Regions from separate parts of the Pseudomonas tussilaginis genome, predicted to be linked through region 2. Evidence: riboswitches for the same ligand, from Rfam matches in the RefSeq annotation. Region 2 holds a riboswitch; the other holds the start of a gene.
What was found. Region 2 has a riboswitch for thiamine pyrophosphate ahead of thiC (phosphomethylpyrimidine synthase ThiC). Riboswitches for the same ligand answer to the same signal wherever they lie in the genome.
Positions count from the first base shown of each region.

Region 1: it holds a riboswitch for thiamine pyrophosphate, as region 2 does, so the genes downstream of both, CX511_RS14355 (TenA family protein) here and thiC (phosphomethylpyrimidine synthase ThiC) in region 2, are expected to answer to the same signal.

Region 1 is NZ_CP088149.1:3,205,353-3,216,441, reverse strand. Features, by position in the region: gene CX511_RS14365 (DUF1329 domain-containing protein) at 1-637, shown strand, start outside; gene CX511_RS14360 (TenA family protein) at 799-1,458, opposite strand; gene CX511_RS14355 (TenA family protein) at 1,462-2,109, opposite strand; TPP riboswitch at 2,189-2,303, opposite strand; gene CX511_RS14350 (type II secretion system F family protein) at 2,342-3,529, opposite strand; gene gspG (type II secretion system major pseudopilin GspG) at 3,545-3,967, opposite strand; gene CX511_RS14340 (lytic transglycosylase domain-containing protein) at 4,145-4,750, shown strand; gene mnxG (manganese-oxidizing multicopper oxidase MnxG) at 4,913-10,789, shown strand; gene CX511_RS14330 (cytochrome D1 domain-containing protein) at 10,808-11,089, shown strand, end outside.
Region 2 is NZ_CP088149.1:5,276,971-5,288,059, forward strand. Features, by position in the region: gene cpdA (3',5'-cyclic-AMP phosphodiesterase) at 1-571, opposite strand, end outside; gene CX511_RS23810 (DUF1249 domain-containing protein) at 656-1,108, opposite strand; gene CX511_RS23815 (NUDIX domain-containing protein) at 1,099-1,716, opposite strand; gene CX511_RS23820 (RsiV family protein) at 1,900-2,646, shown strand; gene cytX (putative hydroxymethylpyrimidine transporter CytX) at 2,615-3,907, opposite strand; gene thiC (phosphomethylpyrimidine synthase ThiC) at 4,058-5,947, opposite strand; TPP riboswitch at 6,105-6,209, opposite strand; gene CX511_RS23835 (TolC family outer membrane protein) at 6,352-7,785, shown strand; gene waaA (lipid IV(A) 3-deoxy-D-manno-octulosonic acid transferase) at 7,846-9,114, opposite strand; gene CX511_RS23845 (LysR family transcriptional regulator) at 9,129-10,019, opposite strand; gene CX511_RS23850 (DMT family transporter) at 10,105-10,437, shown strand; gene CX511_RS23855 (NAD(P)/FAD-dependent oxidoreductase) at 10,491-11,089, shown strand, end outside.

The DNA of each region.
Region 1 (11,089 bases), 2.1 Mb from region 2:
CGAACCCTATAATTTCCTCGCCAACCCGCGTCAGGCCTGGAACTACAGCCCGTCCACCCGTCGCGTGCGGCAGATGCCCGGTTATGGCTACGACCAGCCCATGATCGGCACCAACGGCACCATGACGGTCGACGAGGACCGCCTGTTCAACGGCTCACCGGAGCGTTTCACCTGGAAACTGCTGGGCAAGCGCGAAATCTTCAGCCCGGCCAACGCCTACAAGGCCAACGCGGCGACGGTGAAGTACGCCGAATTGCTCACGCCCAACCATCCCAACCCTGAGTACATGCGGTATGAGTTGCGGCGAGTGTGGGTCGTGGAGGCTGACCTGAAGGAAGGTTACCGCCACGTCTATGGCAAACGCGTGCTGTTCATCGATGAAGACACCTGGAACGCGGTCATGGCCGACAACTACGACGCCCGTGGGCAGTTGTGGAAGCATGCGATGCTCAACTACTACTACCACCCGGACATGAGTGGCTGGCAGGCTGGTTCGCAGTTTTTCATGGACCTGAACTCGGGGCAGTACACCGGTTACGGCATGACCAACGAGGCGAAGAAGGGGCCGATTCTCAACGAAGCGAAGTTCACCCCGGACATGTACACCTCGGACGCGGCGCGGGCTATCGGGCGCTGACAGGCCCTCTTGCATTATTTGTGCGAGATACCGTCATGTGCTGATTCTGTGGGAGCTGGCCTTGCCAGCGATGCAGGCACCGAGCAATAGCTGACACCGCACCGATGCCATCGCCGGCAAGCCCGGCTCCCACAAATTTATCTGCAAGCCCGGCTGTGGTCCTAGCGGGTGTCCAGGCCCATCTGCCAGAAGTCCGCTTCCAGCCGCGAAGCCTGGGCGAACAGCTTGGCCAGCTCTTCGAAACGGCGTTCAGTCATTGCCCGTGAGGCCAGGTCGTCCAGGTGCGCACGGGCCGCGTTGGCAACGCCCTGATAGCCCTCACCGGCATATTCACCAATCCAGTCGCGATACGGATGATCTGCCAGCGCCTCGATGCCATTTGGCGTCAGGTTGCGGCCGATTTCGGCGTAGCCAATGACGCAAGGCGCCAAGGCCACATGCAGGTCCAGCAAATCACCCGCAGCGCCACAGTCGAGGACAAAGCGGGTGTAGGCCACAGTCGCTTGATGCTCCGGTGTGGCGGCCAGGTCCTCGGGCGACAACCCCCAACGTTGGCACAGCCGCACATGCAGCTCGGTTTCATCAAGGATCGCCGCCAACCCTGCTTGCGCAGCGCGAATATCGGCGAGCGTGCGGCTCTTGTAAGCCGCCAGGGCCCAGGAACGGGCGAACTGGATCAGAAACAGATAGTCCTGCACCAAGTATTTGCGAAAGGCTGGCTGAGCGAGGGTGCCCGCGCCCATCTGGCGGACGAAGTCATGGTCGACGTAGCGGTTCCAGTCTGCAGCGGCGGCTTGTTTCAGGCGATCAAAGATGTCCATGGCTTATCCCTTGATGTCGTAAGCAGCGTCGAAAAAAGCGTGCTCCAGCGCAACCGCGCGCAGGAAGAAGTCGGTACTGATCTGCGCTTGCGCCGGCCCCACACGGTCCAGCTCAGCGCGCAAGAAGGCGACGAAGCTTTGAAAGTCCGGATTGTCGTGGAGGGTGATCCATTCAGCGTGCTCAAAGCGCGGCGGCAATTGTTTCGGTGCACGCAGCGCCCAATCCAGATAAAGCCCCTCGGCGACGTTGAGCACCGCCAGTGCCGCGGCATAAGATCGGGTGGCGGCCGCTTCGCGCATGATGGCCTTGAAACCTGCAGTCGGCACCGCGTCGGGAGCTTCCAGGCGCTGCGCCTCACTGACCCCAAGGGCCTCGAAGGCACGCAGGAAGTAAGTGTTCTCCTCACCGCAAATCACCCCAGTGAAACGGCCCAGGCGAATTCGTGCCTCGAAGGTGTCGGCAGTAGCAATGGCCGCGCCGAGCAGGGTCAGGAAGGCATCGATGAAGCGGTGATCCTGGATCAGGTAATTGATCAGCACTGCATCGTCCAGGGTGCCGTCGAGCAATTCATTGACGAAGCGGTGTTCGATCGATTGCGTCCAGCTCGGTTCGCTCTGGCGGCGAAGGGTATCGGTGAAGCGTTCGGCCATGGTGCTGTCCTCAAAGATGGCGACAGCGAGACCGGATAACTCAGACATCGGCGGCCTCGCAGTGAGACCGGCAAAAAGGCAGGTTGGCAATCCCCATCCCTTCGCCGGCATGATCCGGATCAGGTTCGAAGGGTCACCGCGCTGCAGCTGCTAGCGGTTTCTCAGCCCGTTGCCGGGCTCCCCTTGGTGGCCGAATCTATACAGCAACTGGGTTGGATTGTCACGTTGGTGGCTAGTGAATGCTGGAAGCCAGCTCAAAGATCGGCATGTACATCAGGATCACGATAAAGCCGATCAGCAAACCAATGAAGGTCATCAGCAGGGGTTCGAACAGGCGCACGAACCATTCGATCCAGCGGCTGATTTCTTCGTCGTAGAAGTCGGCGCTGCGCTCCATCATCTGTCCGAGGTTGCCCGACTGTTCGCCCGCGCGCAGCAAACGCAGCGACACTGGCGTCACCAATTGTCCGGCTTCTAGCGCCGCCGACAACGACAGCCCTTCACGCACCCGTTCACACGCATGCTCCAGGCGCTGCTTGGCGGCGACGCCGAGCAAGCCGCGGGCCATTTCCATGGCGGTGAGAATCGGAATGCCGCCTTGAAGCAAGATACCCAAGGAGCGATAGAACCGCGCCAGTTCATACATCACCAGGCGCCGGTGCAGGGCCGGCAGGCGCTCCAGTTGACGGTTCAACCAACGTCGCACCCGTGGGTCGCGGCGCACCATGAACAGGCTGCCCATGAGCCCGAGAAAGCCAAGGCCCAGCGGCGCCTGGTGAGCATGCAAAAACATCCCGGCTTGCATCAGCCACCGCGAGAGCCACGGCAGTTCGGTGCCCAGGCCCTCAAATACCAGGCTGAAACGTGGCACCACATAACCGAGCAAAAACAGCACTACACCGCCACCGACCAGTAGCAGCAACAGTGGATAGATCGAGGCGCTGACGATCTTTTGCCGCACTTCGTCCATGCGTTTGCGGTAGGCGACGTAGCGGCCCAAGGCATCACCGAGGGCGCCGGTTTTCTCGCTCGATTGCACCAGCGCGATATACAGTGGCGGGAACACACTGGGTAATTGAGCCAAGGCTTGAGAGAAGGATTTACCCTCATAGAGCAGGCGCACCAGCTCACCGAGGGTCTTGCGTGCCTGCGGCGCCGCTTCTTTTTCGGCCAGGCTTTCCAGTGCATCAATCAGTGGCAGGCCGGCATTGAGCAGGGTGGTCAGCTCCTGGCTGAACAACACCAGATCGAACGTTTCGCGGCGACGCCAACGCAACTTGGCAAACTGCTCGCAGTTACGCACGCTGACCACCCGCAAACCTTGTTGCTCAGCCTGCAGGCGCGCTTGTCCGGCGTCCTGGGCGTCGAGCGTGAGCAACACCACTCCGGTTTTCCCCAATGCCTTGAGCTCAAAGCGCATGTGCTGATCCTCCGCTTACTGCCAGCTGGTGACCTCGGCGTTCTCGCCTTCGCCACCGGGCTGACCGTCTTTGCCCATGGAGAGCAGGTCGTACTCGCCGTTTTCCCCGGGTTGGCGATAGATGTAATTGCGCCCCCACGGGTCTTGGGGGACTTTTTTCTGCAAGTAGGGGCCCGACCAGCGGGTCTCGTCGCTGGGTGCCGTAACCAGCGCCTGTAGCCCTTGCTCGGAATTGGGGTAATGCCCCACTTCCAGGCGATACAGGTCCAGGGCTTTGCTCAAACCTTCGATCTGCGCCCGTGCCACCTTGGCCTCCGAACGCCCCAACTGGCTGAAATATTTGGGCGCGACGATACCCGCTAGCAAACCCAGTACCACCAACACCACCAGCAGTTCGAGCAGGGTGAATCCCTGTTGTGTGCCTTTTTTTTTGTTCATGCCAAGGCCCTCCATCGTGTGCCTACAAGGCCACATGCAATTGCCGTGCGCGTCTGCGCCGAGTCTTTGCGCTGTGGGCCTGGCAAGGCGGCACAGTGCTTGCGTCAGTAGCTCAAAGCCTCGGCAATCGGGGCATATGCCCCACTTTTCGGGGAACGCAACGGGGAGGGCGCAATCATGCACTGGCTCACTGCGGGAATTGTTGTCTGGCTGAGTGTGACCGATCCGGTCCTGGCTGATGTGTACATTTCGATCAAGGCTGACGGCGGCTATGTCCTGTCCAACGTCCACCGCCCGGGTCGCAAGTATGAACGGGTGGTCAGCGAGCCTGAAGTAGGCCTGGCCAGCAGCGGTCAGGCGCAACTGATCACCGGTATGCCCTATGCCGAGCTGGTAGCGGCGGCGGCCGAAGCCAACGACCTGCCACCGGCATTGCTGCATGCGGTGATCCAGGCCGAGTCGCGCTACAACCCCAATGCCCGTTCCGCCAGCGGTGCGGTCGGGTTGATGCAGCTGATGCCGGACACTGCACGCGAGTTGGGGGTCAAGAACGCCTTGGACCCGGCTTCGAACATCAAGGGGGGAGCACGCTACCTCAAGCGCATGCTCACCCTGTTCGACAACGACATTACCTTGGCCGTCGCGGCCTATAACGCTGGGCCTGACGCGGTGATGCGGCGTGGACGGGTAGTGCCGCCGTATGCCGAGACCCAGCGTTATGTGCCGAAAGTGTTGCGCCAGTACCGGCGGTTGCAGGGCTTGGCGATGGACGCACCGTTGTGACGGTGTCTGGACAGGGCCCCCTAAATGTGGGGAATACCGGGGGAAAATCCCCAATTGAGATTCATTCAGTAGTCCAACTGGCTGAAAAATAACAATAAAAAACTATGGCATGAGGCTTGCTCAAGCCGTTCCAGAGTCCACTTGCACCACCCGAGGCACGCCATGATGACTCCGATCAAAGGCTCCGTTCTGACCTCTCTGCTACTGACTGCCGTCACCTTTGGCTGGCAAACAGAAAGCGAGGCTGCCGTGCGCTGCGAGCGCAACCTGGTGGCCAACGTGGTGGCGCTTGACCAGCCACTGATGTTCAACCGGCTCGGTGCACAGAATGCCAACGGCATGATGTTCGCCCTGCGCCGCGACGTGGTCGACGAACACCAGGTGTCGCTGGATCACGGCGGCGCGGCAGTACCTGGCAAGGTCACCTTACGCCCGGACAAACGTCCGCGGCCGATCGTACTGCGGGTCGCAGCGGGTGATTGTCTAACCATCAATCTGCAAAACCTCTTGGCCTACCAGGCCAACCCGAACAAGCACGGCCTCGATCACGAAGAAGAAAACGAAGGCGAAGAGAACGAGGCCGAGGAAAACGAAGGCGCTGAAGGCAATGAGCAGGGCGGTGAACATGGTTTCGTTGCTGACGAACAGGTCACCGACCGCCACGTAGGCTTTCAGGTCAACGGCATGCAAGCGGTCAACGGCATTGGCGACATTGCCGCCAATACCGGGCGCAATGGCAACTTCTTGATCGCTCCAGGCGCCAGCCGTACCTATACCCTGTATGCCGAGCGCGAAGGCGCGTTCGCCGCGACCAGCCAGGGCGCCACGTTCGGCGGTGAAGGCGCTGCCGGTAACGTCGCCAACGGCTTGTTCGGTCAGGTGGTGGTGCTGCCAAAAAATGCCCGTACTTACCGCAACACCCTGACCGAAGAAGAAATGCGCCTGAGCACCACCGGCCGCGCCCCGACCGGCCAGCCGATCGTCGATTACCAGGCCCGCTACCCGCAACGTGAACCGTGGATCCGTGAAGGCAAGGCCGGTTCGCCGATCATCGCCATGGTCGATGGCAATGAGATCATCTCCAGTGAAACCGACGCCGTGGTCATGGGGCCCAATGCCGATGGCAGCTTTCCGCCCTCGACCTACCCATTGGAGAGTATTGGCAAGCGCAACCCGGCGATCCCCAATCGCCTGGAGCCGTTTCGCGACTTCGCCGCGCAGTTCACCGATGAAGCGGCTGCCACTCAAGCCTTCCCCGGTTACTGGGCAGACCCGGTAATGGGGCATGTGCTGGAGCCGACCCGCGACTCGTTCATGATCAACTACGGTTCTGGCGGTATGGGCGCTGAAGTGGTGGCCAACCGCCTGGGCGTCGGCCCCATGCATGATTGCCTGTCGTGTGCCTACGAAGAGTTCTTCCTCAGCTCGCACACGGTCGGTGACGTGGCCATGCTGGTGGACGTACCGGCCAACGTTGGCCTCGAAAACATTCGCCCCGGTGAGCAGCCCAAGGCTGATCAGATTGGCGTCAAGGCCACCATGGCGCTGTTTCCGGCAGAGCCGGCCAACGTCAACCACAGTTACATTGGCGACTTCGTCAAGTTTCGCAACACCCACAACGGCCACGAGCAGCACATCTTTCACCTGCACGGACACCAGTGGCTGTTCAACCCCAATGACGACAACTCTGACTACGTTGATGCCCAGGGCATTGGCCCTGGTGTCGGTTATACCTACGAGATCGCCAACGGTGGCTCGGGTAACCGCAACCGCGTAGCAGGCGACGCCATCTATCACTGCCACTTCTATCCGCACTTTGCCCAAGGCATGTGGAGCATGTGGCGGGTGCATGACGTGTTCGAAGAGGGCACCCGTCTGGAGGTCTCTGCGCAAGGTGCCGATGGTTACCACAGTGAGCCGTTTGCCCTGCGCAGCGGCAAGCCAGCGGCGGGGGCTCGGGCCTTGCCGGACGGCGAAATCATCGCCGGTACACCGATTCCCGCCATCGTTCCATTGCCAGGCAAGGCCATGGCGCCTATGCCGGGCAAAGTCGCAGTGATTCCGAAGCTGGCTGAAACCCTGGTCGCCGAGCAGGATGACGACGAGGACGAAGAAGAGGGCGATGACGACTCCGGCCATCATGATGCAGCCCCGCGGGCGGTCGGTTCGTTGGTGCTGGTGGATCGCAGTGAAGCCAACCGCAACGCCGATGGCAGCCTGAAAAACCCAGGCTATCCGTTCTGGATTGGCGGTATGGAAAGCACCGTGGGCCAACGCCCACCGACCCCGCCACTGGATATGCTCGACCCGGCCAAGGCGCAGGAACTGAAAAACACCGGTAATGCCCTGTGGGCCAACCTCGACCCGGCTCAGGTCGGCGGCTGGGACGGCGGTTTGCCACGCCACGCATTGGACGGTATCTCCGCCGGGGGGGAAGTGGACGTAACCACAACCGCCCTGGATTTCACCAAGCAGATCACCAAGGCCAAGGCGGTATTCCTGCCGGAAGAAGGCACCGAGGTCGAGCAGGCGGCAATGAGCTTCCACGCCAAGCTTGAACACCCAAGCTATGCGGTGTTGCCAGACAGCCAGACCGTTGCGCGCAACTTCCGCACCAACGGCGCCGCCCCGACTGCTGGCGCACCGTATTTCGAGCCGTGCATGGATGACCGCGCCAAACGCCTGACGCAGTCGTCCGGTGCGGGTGAATTTGCCAGCGGCGAGCGCCTGGACGGCATGAGCTTCACCGGATCTTCAACCTTTACCGCTGACCGCCCACGGATCTACAAGGGCGCCAACATTCAGTTCGATGCGGTGTACAACAAGGTCGGCTACCACTTCCCGCAAGCGCGGATCATTGCCCTTTGGGAAGATGCCTGGCCGGTGATCAACAAGCAGCGTCCACCAGAGCCGTTGGTGATGCGCATGAACACCTTCGACTGCACGATGTACCAGCACACCAACCTGATTCCATCGTTCTACGAGATGGATGACTATCAAGTGCGCACCCCGACCGACGTCATCGGCCAGCATATTCACCTACCCAAATGGGACCTGACCGCAGCCGATGGTTCGGCCAACGGCTGGAACTATGAGGACGGCATTCTTTCCCCCGGTACCGTGGTTGAACGTATTCATGCCATTCGAGAGTACAACAAGTGCAGCAGCGGCGATCCGCGCGAAGGCAGTGCCGAGTGTCCGGTGGCCAAGGCGCATCCTTTCTTCGGTCGCTACGGTCGCGCCGACTGGCTGGGCGCTCGCACGGCCATGCAACGCTGGTTCGCTGACCCGGTGATCAACGTCCACAACGTCGACCGTGGCCTGGGTACCATCTTTACCCACGACCATCTCGGCCCATCGACGCACCAGCAGTTGGGCCTGTACGCCACCGTGCTGGCCGAACCTGCCGGTTCCACCTGGTATCACGCCGAAACCGGTGAACAGCTCTACAACACCGCGCTGCGTGAAGACGGCGGGCCGACCTCCTGGCAGGCTGTGATCAAAACCGGCGACCTCGACAATGACGGCCGCAATGACAGCTATCGCGAGTTCTTCCTCGAGTACAGCGACTTCCAGCATGCTTACGAGGCTGGGGTATATGTCGGCGCAGGCCCTGACGGTGTACCCAATGCTCAGGCCTTCCCGGCCACCGCTGACAGCTTCCGCTTTGCCATTAACCCGCCGGTGCGGCAGAAGGCCTCGAACCTGCTCGAAGCGGTGGTCGAGTCGCGCGGCGGTCTGAATCCAGGTTGCCCATCACGGCCTTGCCCGCAAGCCATCTCGGTGGATGACCCAGGCATGTTCGTCGTCAACTACCGTAACGAGCCACTGGCGCTGCGGGTGTATGACCCGAACAAAGTGGCCCCGGACGGCAAGCGTGGGATGCAGGCCGATGGCCTTGGCGGTGACCTCGCATTCGCCATGCAAAGCCGTACCGACCGCGCCATTGCGGCGATGAACCTGTCGCCAGCAGCGATCACCTCGGCAGTCGGCCCGACCGGTGGCACCACACTTTTCCCGCCGCACATCAACAAGGCTGGCGCCGAACCTGGGGATCCGTTCACACCGATGCTGCGCACCTACTCGGGTGACAACGTGCGTCTGCGCATGCATGCCGGTGGCCATGAAGAGGAGCACAACGTGACCTTGCATGGCGTGAAATGGCTGCAGAACGGCTCGGGCTACGGCAACAGTTCGAACTCGGGCTGGAAAGCGTCGCAAATGGTCGGCATCTCCGAGCAACTGGGCTTTATGGCGCCGGTGTCGATGATCTCCAGTTCTTCAGCCCCCAACGGTGACTACCTGTACTCGCTCGATGCCGCCCATGAAGGCTATTGGAACGGTATCTGGGGGGTGATGCGCAATTACACCGCCAGCCGCAGCGACCTGTTCGCCTTGCCCAACAACCCGTTGCCGATGGCCGCGCGCAACACCGTGGCGTTTGACGGTATTTGCCCACGCTACACCGCCAATGCCAACGGCATCGGCACCCGGCCAACCGTGCAGCGCAGCTATGAAGTGGTCGCGGCGCTGGCCAACGACATCCTCGGCAATCCACTGGGGGTGAGCATCAATGACCCCAGTGGTGTCGGCCAGCACGTCGGCGGTCCATTGAAGGCCAATGGCGGTACCCTGGTCTACAACAGTCGGCGCACCAGTATTCCTCAGGTTACTGTGACCGATCCGGAAGATGGTGAAACCTTCACCATCGGTGGCCACAGCGGGCCACTGCATGACCCGACCGCGATCCTCTACGTGCGCAAGGCTGACCTTGATCCGGTCACCGGCAAGCTCAAGCCTGGCGTGCCGATCGAGCCGCTGGTGCTGCGTGCCGCTGCTGGCGAGTGCTTGAAGGTCACCCTGGAAAACCGTCTGCCGCTGGTGATGCCGGACCTGCCCAGCACCGCCGTGATGCAGAACGTGGTCAAGCGTGACCGCCAAGGCAGCGAAGGCTCCACCGCCTTCAACAACAACCTGATGCGTCCCTCCAGCCATGTTGGCCTGCACACGCAACTGCTGGCCTATGACATCACCAAGTCGGACGGCGTCAACGTCGGCCAGAACCCGGTCCAGACCGTACCGCCGCGCACCGGCAGCAGCGGTGCCTACCCGAACAAGGTGTACCAGTACTATGCCGGGCACCTGGAACGTGAAGGCAAGCCGGTGATGCAGATGGGCCGGTCGGTGGACAACATCAACACCACGGCCATCGAGTTCGGTGGGCTCAACATCACCCCGGCAGACGTCATCAAACAGGGGCAGAAGGGCCTGATCGGTGGCATGAGCATTCTGCCGCAGACCGCGACCTGGACCGAAGACAGCGCCAGCCGTGCCTCGGCCACGGTGCAAGTGCCAGGGCAGGCGGCCTACCGCGACTTTGCTACCCTGTGGCAGCGGGCGCTGAACATGCGCTGGGCCGATGGCCGGCCGGTGGAAGGCATCGCCACTGAAGGCAACGGGGTGCCGGGCGATCCGAAAGATAACTCGAACATGGCCATCAACTACAAGACCGAGCCCCTGTGGTTGCGCTTTGGCCTGGCCCCGGATGCGCCATTTGGGCATGCCGACGGCAATGGTTGGGCGGATGTCCCCAACGCCCACATGGCCTACAGCAACGCCCTGGTCGGCAGCGATCCGCAAACCCCTGTGCTGTGGGCCAAACCGGGTCAGCCGTTCCGTAACCACATCCTGATGCCTACCGGGGGCAGCCGCGGCATTACCTACCAACTCGATGGGCACCTGTGGCCACTGCACAACTACCAGGCTGAGAAGTCCGACATCGGCGGCTACCCATTGAATCTACCGGGGATCGGTTCGGTGCGCTTTGGCTACAACCCACAGGCGATGTTCATCGGCGCCCAGGAAAGCGTGCTACCGGCTGCGCACTTCAGCTTCATGGTGCCCAGTGCCGGGGGCAGCAACGCCATACCCGGTGACTACCTGTTCCGCGACTATGCTGCCTACGGCAACGTTTCGGGGCTATGGGGGATCTTGCGAGTAACGGAAGAAGCACCACCGACTACAGCGCCAGCGCAGTGACAGGGAGAGGAAGAGGTCATGAACAATAAAAATCGACCGTTGTACCTGGGCCTGATGGCAGGCTTGACCCTCATGGGTGTGGGGATCAGCTACGAGAGCCTGTGGTGCGACCCGCGCAGTGAGTTGGCTGAGACTCAAAGCGACCCGCAGGCCTTGCATCGGCTTAGCCGTGATGGCGTCACGGTCGAGTTCGAGGCGCGGCCACTGGGCAGCGACGGGGTGCTGACCGAGGGCGCGTTTGCCAGTGTGCGCTTCAACGTCACCGATCAGAACAGCGGCCAGCCATTGTCGGGCATTGCC
Region 2 (11,089 bases):
GTGGATAACCGTCCAGCACGGCAAACAGTGCCTCGGCATTACGCAAACCGATCGGCGCCATCCAGGCACAGTCGATGGACACTGGCTGATGGTGAAAGCAGATCAGGTGGTGACGCTCAGGCGCGTCGCTCAAGGACTGTTCGAGCAATGCCAACTGGCCCTCATCAAGTACCCCTGGGACCGATCCCGGCACCGCCGAGTTGAGCATCAGAATCCGCCAGTTGCCGATATCGAGCACTGGGTTCAACAGATCCGTACCTTGTGCCGCCTTTTCCATAGGCAGCGGCTCGTCGTGGTTACCCGCTAGCCAGCGCGCCGGGGCCCTCAGGCTTGCTGTCAGCTCACGAAAACATGCGTAAGACTCTTCTGAGCCATCCTGCGACAAGTCGCCAGTGGCCAGCAGCACATCAACCCGTGGCTGCTCCTCTCGCACCGTGTCGATTACCCGCTGCAGGCTGTCGCGAGTATTCATGCCCAACAGTGTGCCTTGCGCGTCGGCAAACAAATGGCTGTCGGTCAGTTGCACCACATACACCGGTGCGTCATTGGCAGGGATCGATTGTTGCGGCAAGGGCCGACTCCTTGAACGGATTCAGCACGATTATGGCGGCAAGCGGCATGTGAGCAAATACTCGAAAACGACCGCTGTCACATTTCAGCGAACGACAGCCAACTCATGGCCACAGGCCAGGCAGTGACTCAGCCATTCACCCAGGAACAAGTTGAGCTGGGCTTTCTCGTCGGGCTGGTGCATCGCCGCGTTGGGATAGGGGTAAATGCTGCGAAAACGCCGGGCGTGTTCGGCACTGACCACTTCGGCCATACGCGCATCGTGGTACACCTGCACCTCCAGTTGCGGCACTGGCAGCCACGGCAGGCTGTGCTCCTGGCGCACGCGCAGGGTGGTTGTATACGGACAGGCAAGGACCACATCAAGGACAAGGACTCCCAGCATCTGATCACCCTGGGTCATGCCGATGCGGCGCGAACTCATGGCACTGCGCATGTCCGGCAACAAGCGCATCAAGCGCGCATAGTTGGCCTCGCAGGCTGCCTGCAAGCCGACCAGATCGACCCGGTAGCGTTCGCGCAACAGATTCACGACCATAGCCCCCTGACTTCATCCCGATTCAAAGCCAGCCATTGCAAGGCAATTATGGATGCCGCATTGGCGATCAGCCCATCGCGCACGGCCTGCAAGGCGTCTTCGAACGCCCAGACCTTGACGCGAATATCTTCACCTTCTTCCTCCAGCCCGTGCAGACCGCCTGCCCCAACGCTGCTGCACTGACCCAGATACAAGTGGACAAACTCATCGCTGCCACCGGGCGATGGGAAATACCGCGTCATCGGCCACAGCGCTTTGAACACAAGCCCAGCTTCCTCCTGCGCCTCGCGGTGCGCAACTTCTTCCGGTGCTTCATCTTTATCGATCAGACCAGCGACCAGTTCAATCAACCACGGGTTGGCGACCTTGCCCATCGCACCAACGCGAAACTGCTCGATCAGCACCACTTCGTCACGCACGGCGTCGTACGGCAACACGCACACCGCATCGTGGCGCACAAACAGCTCGCGACTGATCTCGCGGCCCATGCCGCCAGCGAACAGTTCGTGGCGCAGGCGAACCCGATCGAGCTGGTAAAAGCCCTTGAAGCAGTTCACCCGCTCGACGATTTCAACGTCCGTGGGCACAGGTTTAAGCGTGTCTGACATGGGAATCCTCATAACTCGTGTACTGCATCGCGCCATCCTAACCTGCGCATCGCCACGTTTCACCCCTTTAAAGTTGCAGGCTGGGCTGCGAGGATAGGCAGCCTGCTGATATTCAGCTTAGTGGCGAACTGAAGGCCTTGCCGACGGTCCAAGCCCGATTACCTTTGCCTGACAAGGATCATCATGACGCTTGTGAAATTGACTGCCGTGGCCGTGCTGGCCCTGGTTCTGGGCGCCTGCCAAAGCCTGTTCCAGCCCAACATGCGCACCCCGCTGGAGGTCAAACGCGACCGCTGGGAGCACATCAAGCCCGGTTGCAACACGGCTGAATGCCCTCTGGTCAACATCGACACCATTCACTTCCCGGCCAATCCAAAACTGGACGCTATCGTCGAGAAACGTCTGCTGCAGATGACCCAGGATAACCAGAACAGTGCCCTGCCGAGCTCGCTCAAGGCCTACGAAGATCAGTTCATGGCCAGCGCCGAACCTCGCCATAGCAGCTACTTGCAAGCCAAGGTACGCGAGCAGCATGACGGACTGGTGATCATCGAGTTGTCCAGCTATCTGGACACTGGCGGTGCCCATGGCATGCCGGGGCGCGGCTTCATCAACTACTCGCGCCAGCAAGACAAAGTCCTGACCCTGCAGGACATGCTGGTACCGGGCCAGGAGGCGACCTTCTGGAAGACCGCCGAGGAAGCCCACAAGGGCTGGCTGATCCGCACCGGCATGGACAAGGACGCCGAATTCATCAAGAACTGGCCGTTTCAACAGACGCCACACATTGCCCTGACCTATGGCGCGGTAGTGCTCAAGTACGAAGTGTATGCCATCGCCCCGTATTCCATGGGTCACATCGAACTGAAGATCCCCTACCCACGCCTGAACGGGGTGATCAAGCCGGAGTTGTTTCCCGGTCGCGGCTGACCGACGGCGCTGCCAACCAGTACACGCACCCTGCCAGCAGCAACGCCGGCAGGGTCGAGCCGACATCGGCAGCATAGTGGGCCAGTACATGGTAAGTGGCGACACCGCAGGCCCAGGCCAGCAGGGCACGCCAATGCAGGCTATGGATCGGGCTGCTATCACTGCGGCGGCGACGCACGATGAAGTGGTCCACCAGTACTACGCCGAACAGCGGGGCGAATACCGAGCCGATCAGCAGCAGAAAGTTCTGGTACTGCGCCAGCGGCGCGAAACAGGCAATCAGGGTACACAGTACGCCAAGCGCCAAGGCCAGGTGTTCGACCTTCAGACGTACTAAAAAGCCTGTGGAAACGGCAGCCGAATGAATGTCGGCAAAGGCCTTTTCCGATTCATCGAGCAGAATCAGCAGCAGTGGAATCCCGATACCGGCGCCCGCCAGGGCCAACAGCAAGGTATTGACCTCGCCCGCCGGGGCAAACGCCAAGGTGTAGGCCACGCCCAAACTCATCATCCAGATATTGCCGGCGAAATAGCCCAGCGCCGTGCCGATAAATACCCGGCTGCCATGGCGGCTGAAGCGTGAATAGTCTGCAATTAACGGTAGCCACGACAACGGCATGGCGATGGCAATGTCGATACCCACCGCCAGCGACATCGAGCCATCACCGGCACGCGCCCAAAGGGCGGCGAGATCGGCCTTGGCAAACAGGTTCCAGGTCAGCCACAGGCAGGCACCAAGCAATAGCCAGATACCCCATTTGCGCAGGATCTTGCGCACGAAGGTCAATGGCCCGCTGACTGCCAACAGGGTTGCCAGGGCGCCGAAACACAGGGTCCATAACAGCGGGTTGGTCAGTACGCTGCCCTCACCAAAGGCGCGGGCGCCAAGCAGGCTGGCAGCATCACGCATGACGATGATTTCGAATGAGCCCCAACCAATCAGTTGCAGCAAGTTGAGCAGCGCTGGCAGGCGTGCACCATCGCGGCCAAGACTACGGCGCAAAGCTGCCATGGACGACATGCCGGTGTCGCTACCGATAACGCCGACTGCCGCCAGCAGCAATACACCTACGCTGGTACCGAGGATGATCGCCAACACGGCATTGGCCAGCCCCAGACCTGGACCGAGCAAGGCGCCGGTCTGCAAGACCATTAGGCCAATGCCAAGTGAGAACCAAAGGGAACAGAGATCGCGACCGCTAAGGACGCGCTGCTGATTGCTGACCGGGTGGTCTGGGGAGAATTGGCTGGGTGTGCTCACAAAGGTGGTCTCGACAGGGAGAAGATTATTGTTGTTTCGGGCCCTTTCGCCGGCAAGGCCAGCCCCCACAGGGCCCAGCAAACAAGGCGCATGTGGGAGCCAGCCTTGCCGGCGATACGGTGTGCAGGGCACACCGCTGATACAGCCCAGTCAGACTTTCTTGTACAACTGACTGCCTTCCTGGCGGAACCGTTCGGCCTGCTCACGCATGCCATCCTCGACCGCCACATCCACCGCATCAATGCGCTGGTTGGCCGCGTACTCACGCACTTCCTGGGTGATTTTCATCGAGCAAAACTTCGGCCCGCACATCGAGCAGAAGTGCGCGACCTTGGCCGAATCCTTGGGCAGGGTCTCGTCATGGAATGCCCGCGCGGTATCCGGGTCCAGGCCGAGGTTGAACTGATCTTCCCAACGGAATTCGAAACGCGCCTTGGACAAGGCATTGTCACGAATCTGCGCGCCCGGGTGGCCCTTGGCAAGGTCGGCGGCATGGGCGGCGATCTTGTAGGTGATGATCCCAGTCTTGACGTCATCCTTGTTCGGCAGGCCCAGATGCTCCTTGGGTGTCACGTAACAGAGCATGGCGCAACCGAACCAACCGATCATCGCCGCACCGATACCGGAGGTGATGTGGTCGTAACCCGGGGCGATGTCGGTGGTCAATGGACCAAGGGTATAGAACGGCGCCTCGTCGCAGCACTCAAGCTGCTTGTCCATGTTCTCCTTGATCAACTGCATCGGCACGTGCCCAGGGCCTTCGATCATGCACTGCACGTCGTGCTTCCAGGCGATCTTGGTCAGCTCGCCAAGGGTTTCCAGCTCACCGAATTGCGCTTCGTCGTTGGCATCGGCAATCGACCCCGGACGCAGTCCGTCGCCGAGCGAGAAGCTGACGTCATAGGCCTTCATGATTTCGCAGATTTCGTCGAAATGGGTATAGAGGAAGTTCTCTTTGTGATGCGCCAGGCACCACTTGGCCATGATCGAACCCCCACGGCTGACGATGCCGGTGACCCGTTTGGCGGTCAGCGGTACGTAACGCAACAGCACTCCGGCATGAATGGTGAAGTAGTCCACACCTTGCTCGGCCTGCTCGATCAGGGTGTCGCGGAACAGCTCCCAGGTCAGGTCCTCGGCAACGCCATTGACCTTCTCCAGGGCCTGATAAATCGGAACGGTACCGATCGGCACTGGCGAGTTGCGGATGATCCACTCGCGGGTTTCATGGATGTGCTTGCCGGTGGACAGGTCCATGACCGTGTCTGAGCCCCAGCGGATACCCCAGGTCAACTTGGCCACTTCTTCTTCGATCGACGAACCCAGGGCACTGTTGCCGATGTTGCCGTTGATCTTCACCAGGAAGTTGCGGCCGATGATCATCGGCTCAAGTTCGACGTGGTTGATGTTGGCGGGGATGATCGCGCGACCGCGGGCGATTTCCTCACGGACAAACTCGGCGGTGATTTCCTTGGGAATGCTGGCGCCAAAGCTATGACCTGGATGCTGCTGGTTCAGCAGGCCTGCGGCGCGGGCCTCCTGCAACTTCATGTTCTCGCGGATGGCAACGTATTCCATCTCGGCGGTGATGATGCCTTGACGCGCATAGTGCATCTGGCTGACGTTAGCGCCGACCTTGGCCCGGCGTGGGTTACGCACGTGGGCGAAACGCAGCTTGGTCAGCTCGGCATCGGCCAGGCGCTGCTGACCGAAGTCCGACGACAACCCGGCCAGGCGCTCGGTGTCACCACGGGCATCAATCCAGGCGGAGCGCACATCGCCAAGGCCTTTACGCACATCAATGACGACGGATGGATCGGTGTAAGGGCCGGAAGTGTCGTAGACCAGCACGGGCGCGTTGGCTTCACCACCGAAGTCGGTCGGCGTATCGTCCAGGCTGATTTCACGCATCGGTACACGGATGTCCGGGTGCGAGCCTTCGACATAAATTTTGCGCGAACGGGTGAACGGCTGTACGGACTGTTGATCGACCTGGGCCGACTCACTCAAATTGGTAAGGTATTTTTCTTGTTTACTCATCACAGGCTCTCCAGACGGCTTCCTAGCAGTGGAATGTCGGGGAGAACCTGAAAGGCACGGACGCACCATGAGTGGTGCTGTGCCAAATGCGCGGTGATGCCTGCAGCTGTAGAAGCTGGCTCGACATTCCCGGACCTGACACAAGAGACTCGCCGGGAAAGCGAGAAATCTTGTTCCCTACGCAGGCGCTAACCTGATCAGGTTCAACGGGATCCGGATTATCCGATCTCAGCCTCAACGCAAGGCACCCCGACAAGAACGCGCTCAGTCTAGACTGGACTTAACCGCAAAGCCAATAGTACAAACACGGGCACGATAAATGGCGCAAATGGCAGATTGTTGCAAAGTGTCTGCGCATCTACACTCTCCGGCTCAGAAACACTCAATTGTTCAAGGATCGCCCTATGCTGCGCAAACTTTCACTGGCCCTTGCCGTGTCTTGTGCTACCAACGGAATGGCCTGGGCAGCAGACGTGCCCTTGTCAGCGAAAACCGATCTGGTCAGCGTTTACCAGGAGGCCGTGGACAACAACGCCGACCTCGCCGCCGCCCGCGCCAACTATGGCGCACAAAAGGAAGTGGTACCCCAGGCCCGTGCCGGCCTGTTGCCAAATCTCTCGGCCGGTGCCGAGATGTTGAATTCCCGGACCAAAATCGACGATCCATCGATCACCTCCAACCGCAGCGGTAATTCCTGGTCTGCGACCCTGGCTCAACCGGTCTTTCGCGCCGATCGCTGGTTCCAGCTGCAGGCCGCCGAGGCCGTCAACGAACAAGCTGCGCTGGAGCTGTCGGCCACAGAGCAGAACCTGATCCTGCAAAGTGCCGAGAACTATTTCGCCGTCCTGCGTGCTCAGGACAACCTGGCATCGACCAAAGCGGAAGAAGCCGCGTTCAAACGCCAACTGGACCAGTCCAACGAGCGTTTCGATGTGGGGCTTTCGGACAAGACCGACGTCCTGCAATCCCAAGCCAGTTACGACACCGCGCGGGCCAACCGGATTGTGGCGCAGCGCCAGGTCGACGACGCTTTCGAAGCCTTGGTCACCCTGACCAACCGCGACTACAACGCGATCCAGGGCATCCGCCACACCCTGCCGGTGCAGGTACCAGTGCCCAACGACGCCAAGTCCTGGGTGGAAACCGCCGGCAAACAGAACCTCAACCTGCAGGCGACCAACTACGCCGTCAGCGCCGCCGAAGAAACCCTGCGCCAGCGCAAGGCCGGGCACGCACCCACACTGGATGCGGTAGCCCAATACCAAAAAGGTGACAACGATAACCTCGGCTTCACCAACCCCAACCTCACTGGGCAAAACTACAGCGGTGACGTCGAGCAGACGACGATTGGCCTGCAGCTGAACATTCCGATCTACAGTGGCGGCTTAACCAGTTCGCAAGTACGCGAGGCGTACCAGCGCCTGAGCCAGAGCGAACAGCAGCGTGAAAGCCTGCGTCGCCAGGTGGTGGAAAACACCCGCAACCTGCACCGCGCGGTCAACACCGACGTTGAACAAGTGCAGGCGCGCAAGCAGTCGATCATATCCAACCAGAGTGCCCTGGAAGCCACTGAAATCGGTTATCAGGTTGGTACTCGCAACATTGTCGACGTGCTGGATGCCCAGCGCCAGCTGTACACCTCGGTGCGTGACTACAACAACACCCGCTACGACTACATCCTCGACAATCTGCGCCTGAAGCAGGCGGCGGGCACCCTGAGCCCACAGGACCTGACCGACCTGAGCCGCTACCTGAAGCCGGACTACAACCCGGACAAGGACTTCCTGCCACCTGATCTGGCAGCGGCGGCACAGGCCAACTTCAACGCTCGCCCCTAAAAGTCTTGCTTGGACAGTTGTAGCCGCAGCCTGACGGCAGCGGCTACAAATCAATAGCGCTTATATCAAGCGCTCCAATCCGTCCAACAACCGCTGCAACGCCCCCTGATTCGCCTTCATCACCGCCCGCCCCGCATCACCCATACGCTGGGCATCCTGTGGCAATTCGATCAAGCGCCGCACTTCTGCCGCCAGCCCTTGAGCGTCATCGACCTCCTGCAACGCCCCGGCCTCACGTAACATCGCCGCGATTTCCAGAAAGTTGAACAGGTGCGGGCCGCTCAGCACCGGCAACGACAACGCTGCGGGTTCCAGTAGGTTGTGACCACCATTGGGCACCAGACTGCCACCGACAAAAGCGATGTCGGCCAAGGCATAAAGAAACAGCAACTCACCCATGGTGTCGCCGAGCAACACTGACGTGTCAGCCGTTACTGGCTCACCAGTGGAGCGACGAACCGTCGCCAGTTGCTGACGGCACAACGCGAACACACTGTTGAAGCGCTCTGGATGACGTGGCACCAGGATCAGCAAGGCATCGGCATGGTGCTCGAGCAGTTGCCTGTGTGCGGCGAGGATCACTTCATCTTCGCCCTCATGGGTACTGGCGGCAATCCACAGCGGGCGCTGGCTTGCCTGCCATTGCGCACGCAGGTCACGGGCGCGTGGCAGCAGGTGCTCATCGATGCTCAAGTCGAACTTGATCGAGCCGGTCACCTGCACGCATTCGGGTCGAGCACCTAACTGGAGGAAGCGCTGCGCCTCGGTTTCGGTTTGCACCGCAATCAGGCTCATCTCAGCCAGCATCGGCCGAGTCAGGCCGGCAAAGCGCGCATAGCCTCGTGCCGAGCGCTCCGACAACCGCGCATTGGCCAGCGCTACCGGAATGCCGCGCTTGGCGCACTGGTGGATATGGTTGGGCCACAGCTCGGTTTCCATGATCACTGCCAGCTTCGGCTGAAGGTGATCGAGAAAACGCCCCGCCGCCCAAGGCAAGTCATAGGGCAGGTAGCAATGCTGGATCCGCGGCTCATCGGCAAACATCGCCCGCACGCGCTCAGAGCCGGTTGGGGTCATGCAGGTAACAGTGATCGGCAGCTGTGGATAAGCCTGCAGCAGGGCACGGATCATCGGTGCAGCGGCAATACTTTCGCCGACGGACACCGCATGCACCCAGATACCGCCTGTGCGCATGGCGGGCAGATTGATGGCGAAGCGTTCGCCAATACGCTGGGCATAGGCCGGGGCCTTGCGTGAACGCAGGAACAGGCGCAGCGCAACCAGCGGCAGGCCCAGGTGAAACAGCAGGGTATAGAGTGTTCTGTTCATGGCGCCAAAGTGTACTAGCCAATCGCTCGCAAGTGCACTGCGAAGCGCTCGGCCAACCACTGCGCTGCAGGCCCCAGAGGCTCATCACGTCGCCAGACCAATTCCACCACCAGTGCCGGTGGCGTCCACTCGCAGCTCAGTTCTACCATCTGCGCATGGTAGGTCGGGTATTGCACCACATGACGCGGCAACCAGGCCCAACCCAGGCCACGCATCAACAGCTCGGCCATGGCGTAGAAACTGTCGGCGCGCCAGATCTGCGGACTGATCGGCTCACCACCGGGGTAATCGCTTTGCTGTGGGGCAATCAATAACTGCCGGTGACGCGCCAATTGCTGACGATTGACCTTGCCCAACTGCGCCAGGGTATGGTTGACGGCGCAAACGGTGACCATCTCCACGTGCCCCAATGCACGGCGCTCCAGCGCTTGCGGCATACGTTCATGGTGAAACAGCAACCCCAAGTCTGCGCGGCGCTCGACCAGCTTGCGGGCGACATCACCCTGGGCACCGCTGGCCAGTTGCACTTCAAGCATGGGGAAGTGCTGGGCCAACTCATCCAGACTATCGATGACCGGTTGATAGGGCATGGCTTCGTCCTGGGCAACACGCAACTGCGCTTCTTGCCCGCGCATCAGTGCCAGCGCCCGACCGTCCAGACGCTCGCATTGACGCAACAACTCGCGAGCATCTTCCAGCAGGGCCGTGCCGGCTTCGGTCAATCGCGGTTGGCGACCACTGCTGCGCTCGAACAGCGTTACGCCCAGGTCTGCCTCAAGCAGAGCAATCGCATTGCTCACCGCCGACTGCGCCTTGCGCTGGGCGCGAGCCACGGCCGAAAACGAGCGTTGCTCAGCGACGTGAACAAACAGCCGAAGCTGCTCCAGGTTCCACTGTTCTGCCATGTAACCTATCTCCAAAAAAGATAGGTAATGACTTTACCCCATCCAGGCTTGCTCTAAAATGCCCAGCCAGAACAGAGGAACCACCATGAACGCCTACACCTACCTGGCTATCGCCATCTGCGCCGAAGTCATCGCCACCGCTTCGATGAAAGCCGTCAAAGGCCTGAGCACGCCGCTGCCACTGCTGCTGATGGTCTGCGGCTATGCCGTGGCGTTCTGGATGCTGACCCTGGTGGTGCGCAGCATTCCGGTGGGGATCGCCTACGCTATCTGGTCGGGCCTGGGCATTGTCTTGATCAGCGTCGCCGCGCTGGTGATTTACGGGCAGAAGCTGGACATTCCGGCCATGCTCGGCATGGCCATGATTGTCGGCGGCGTGGTGGTGATCCAGGTGTTCTCGAAAACCGCCGGCCATTGATTCCGCTCACAGGCTGTATACTGGGCTTCTGTCCAAGCTTGTGAGGTGCATGCATGCCATCCGTTATTTCCACCGACGTATTGATCGTCGGCGCAGGGGTCGCAGGCCTCTGGCTCAATGCTCGCCTGCGTCGTCTGGGTTATTCGACGGTCGTGGTGGAACGCGCCAGTCTCGGTGGCGAGCAGACCCTCAAATCTCAGGGGATCATTCACGGCGGTGCCAAGTATGCCCTGCATGGCGCGCTGACTGGCGCGTCTGAAGCCATTGCCGACATGCCGCGGCGCTGGAGCGAGGCCCTGGCCGGCAACGGCGAGCTGGACCTCAGTGGTGTGCGCCTGCTATCCGACGCTCATTACCTGTGGTCGCCCGGCACTATTGCCGGCAACCTGACCAGTTTCTTCGCCAGCAAGGCCGTGCGTGGTCGCGTTGACCAGGTCAAAGGCGACCAATTGCCGCCGGCGCTGCAAGACCGTGCCTTCAAAGGCAAAGTCTATCGCCTGGCGGAGCTGGTCGTCGATGTCCCCAGCCTGCTGGCCCGACTCGCCGACCTGGCCGGTGACAGCCTGCTGGCTGGCGAGCAAATCGAACCCCTGCAGGATGCGGGCGAACTGCTCGGCCTGCGCGTCGATGGCCGCGAAATTCGTGCCCAGCG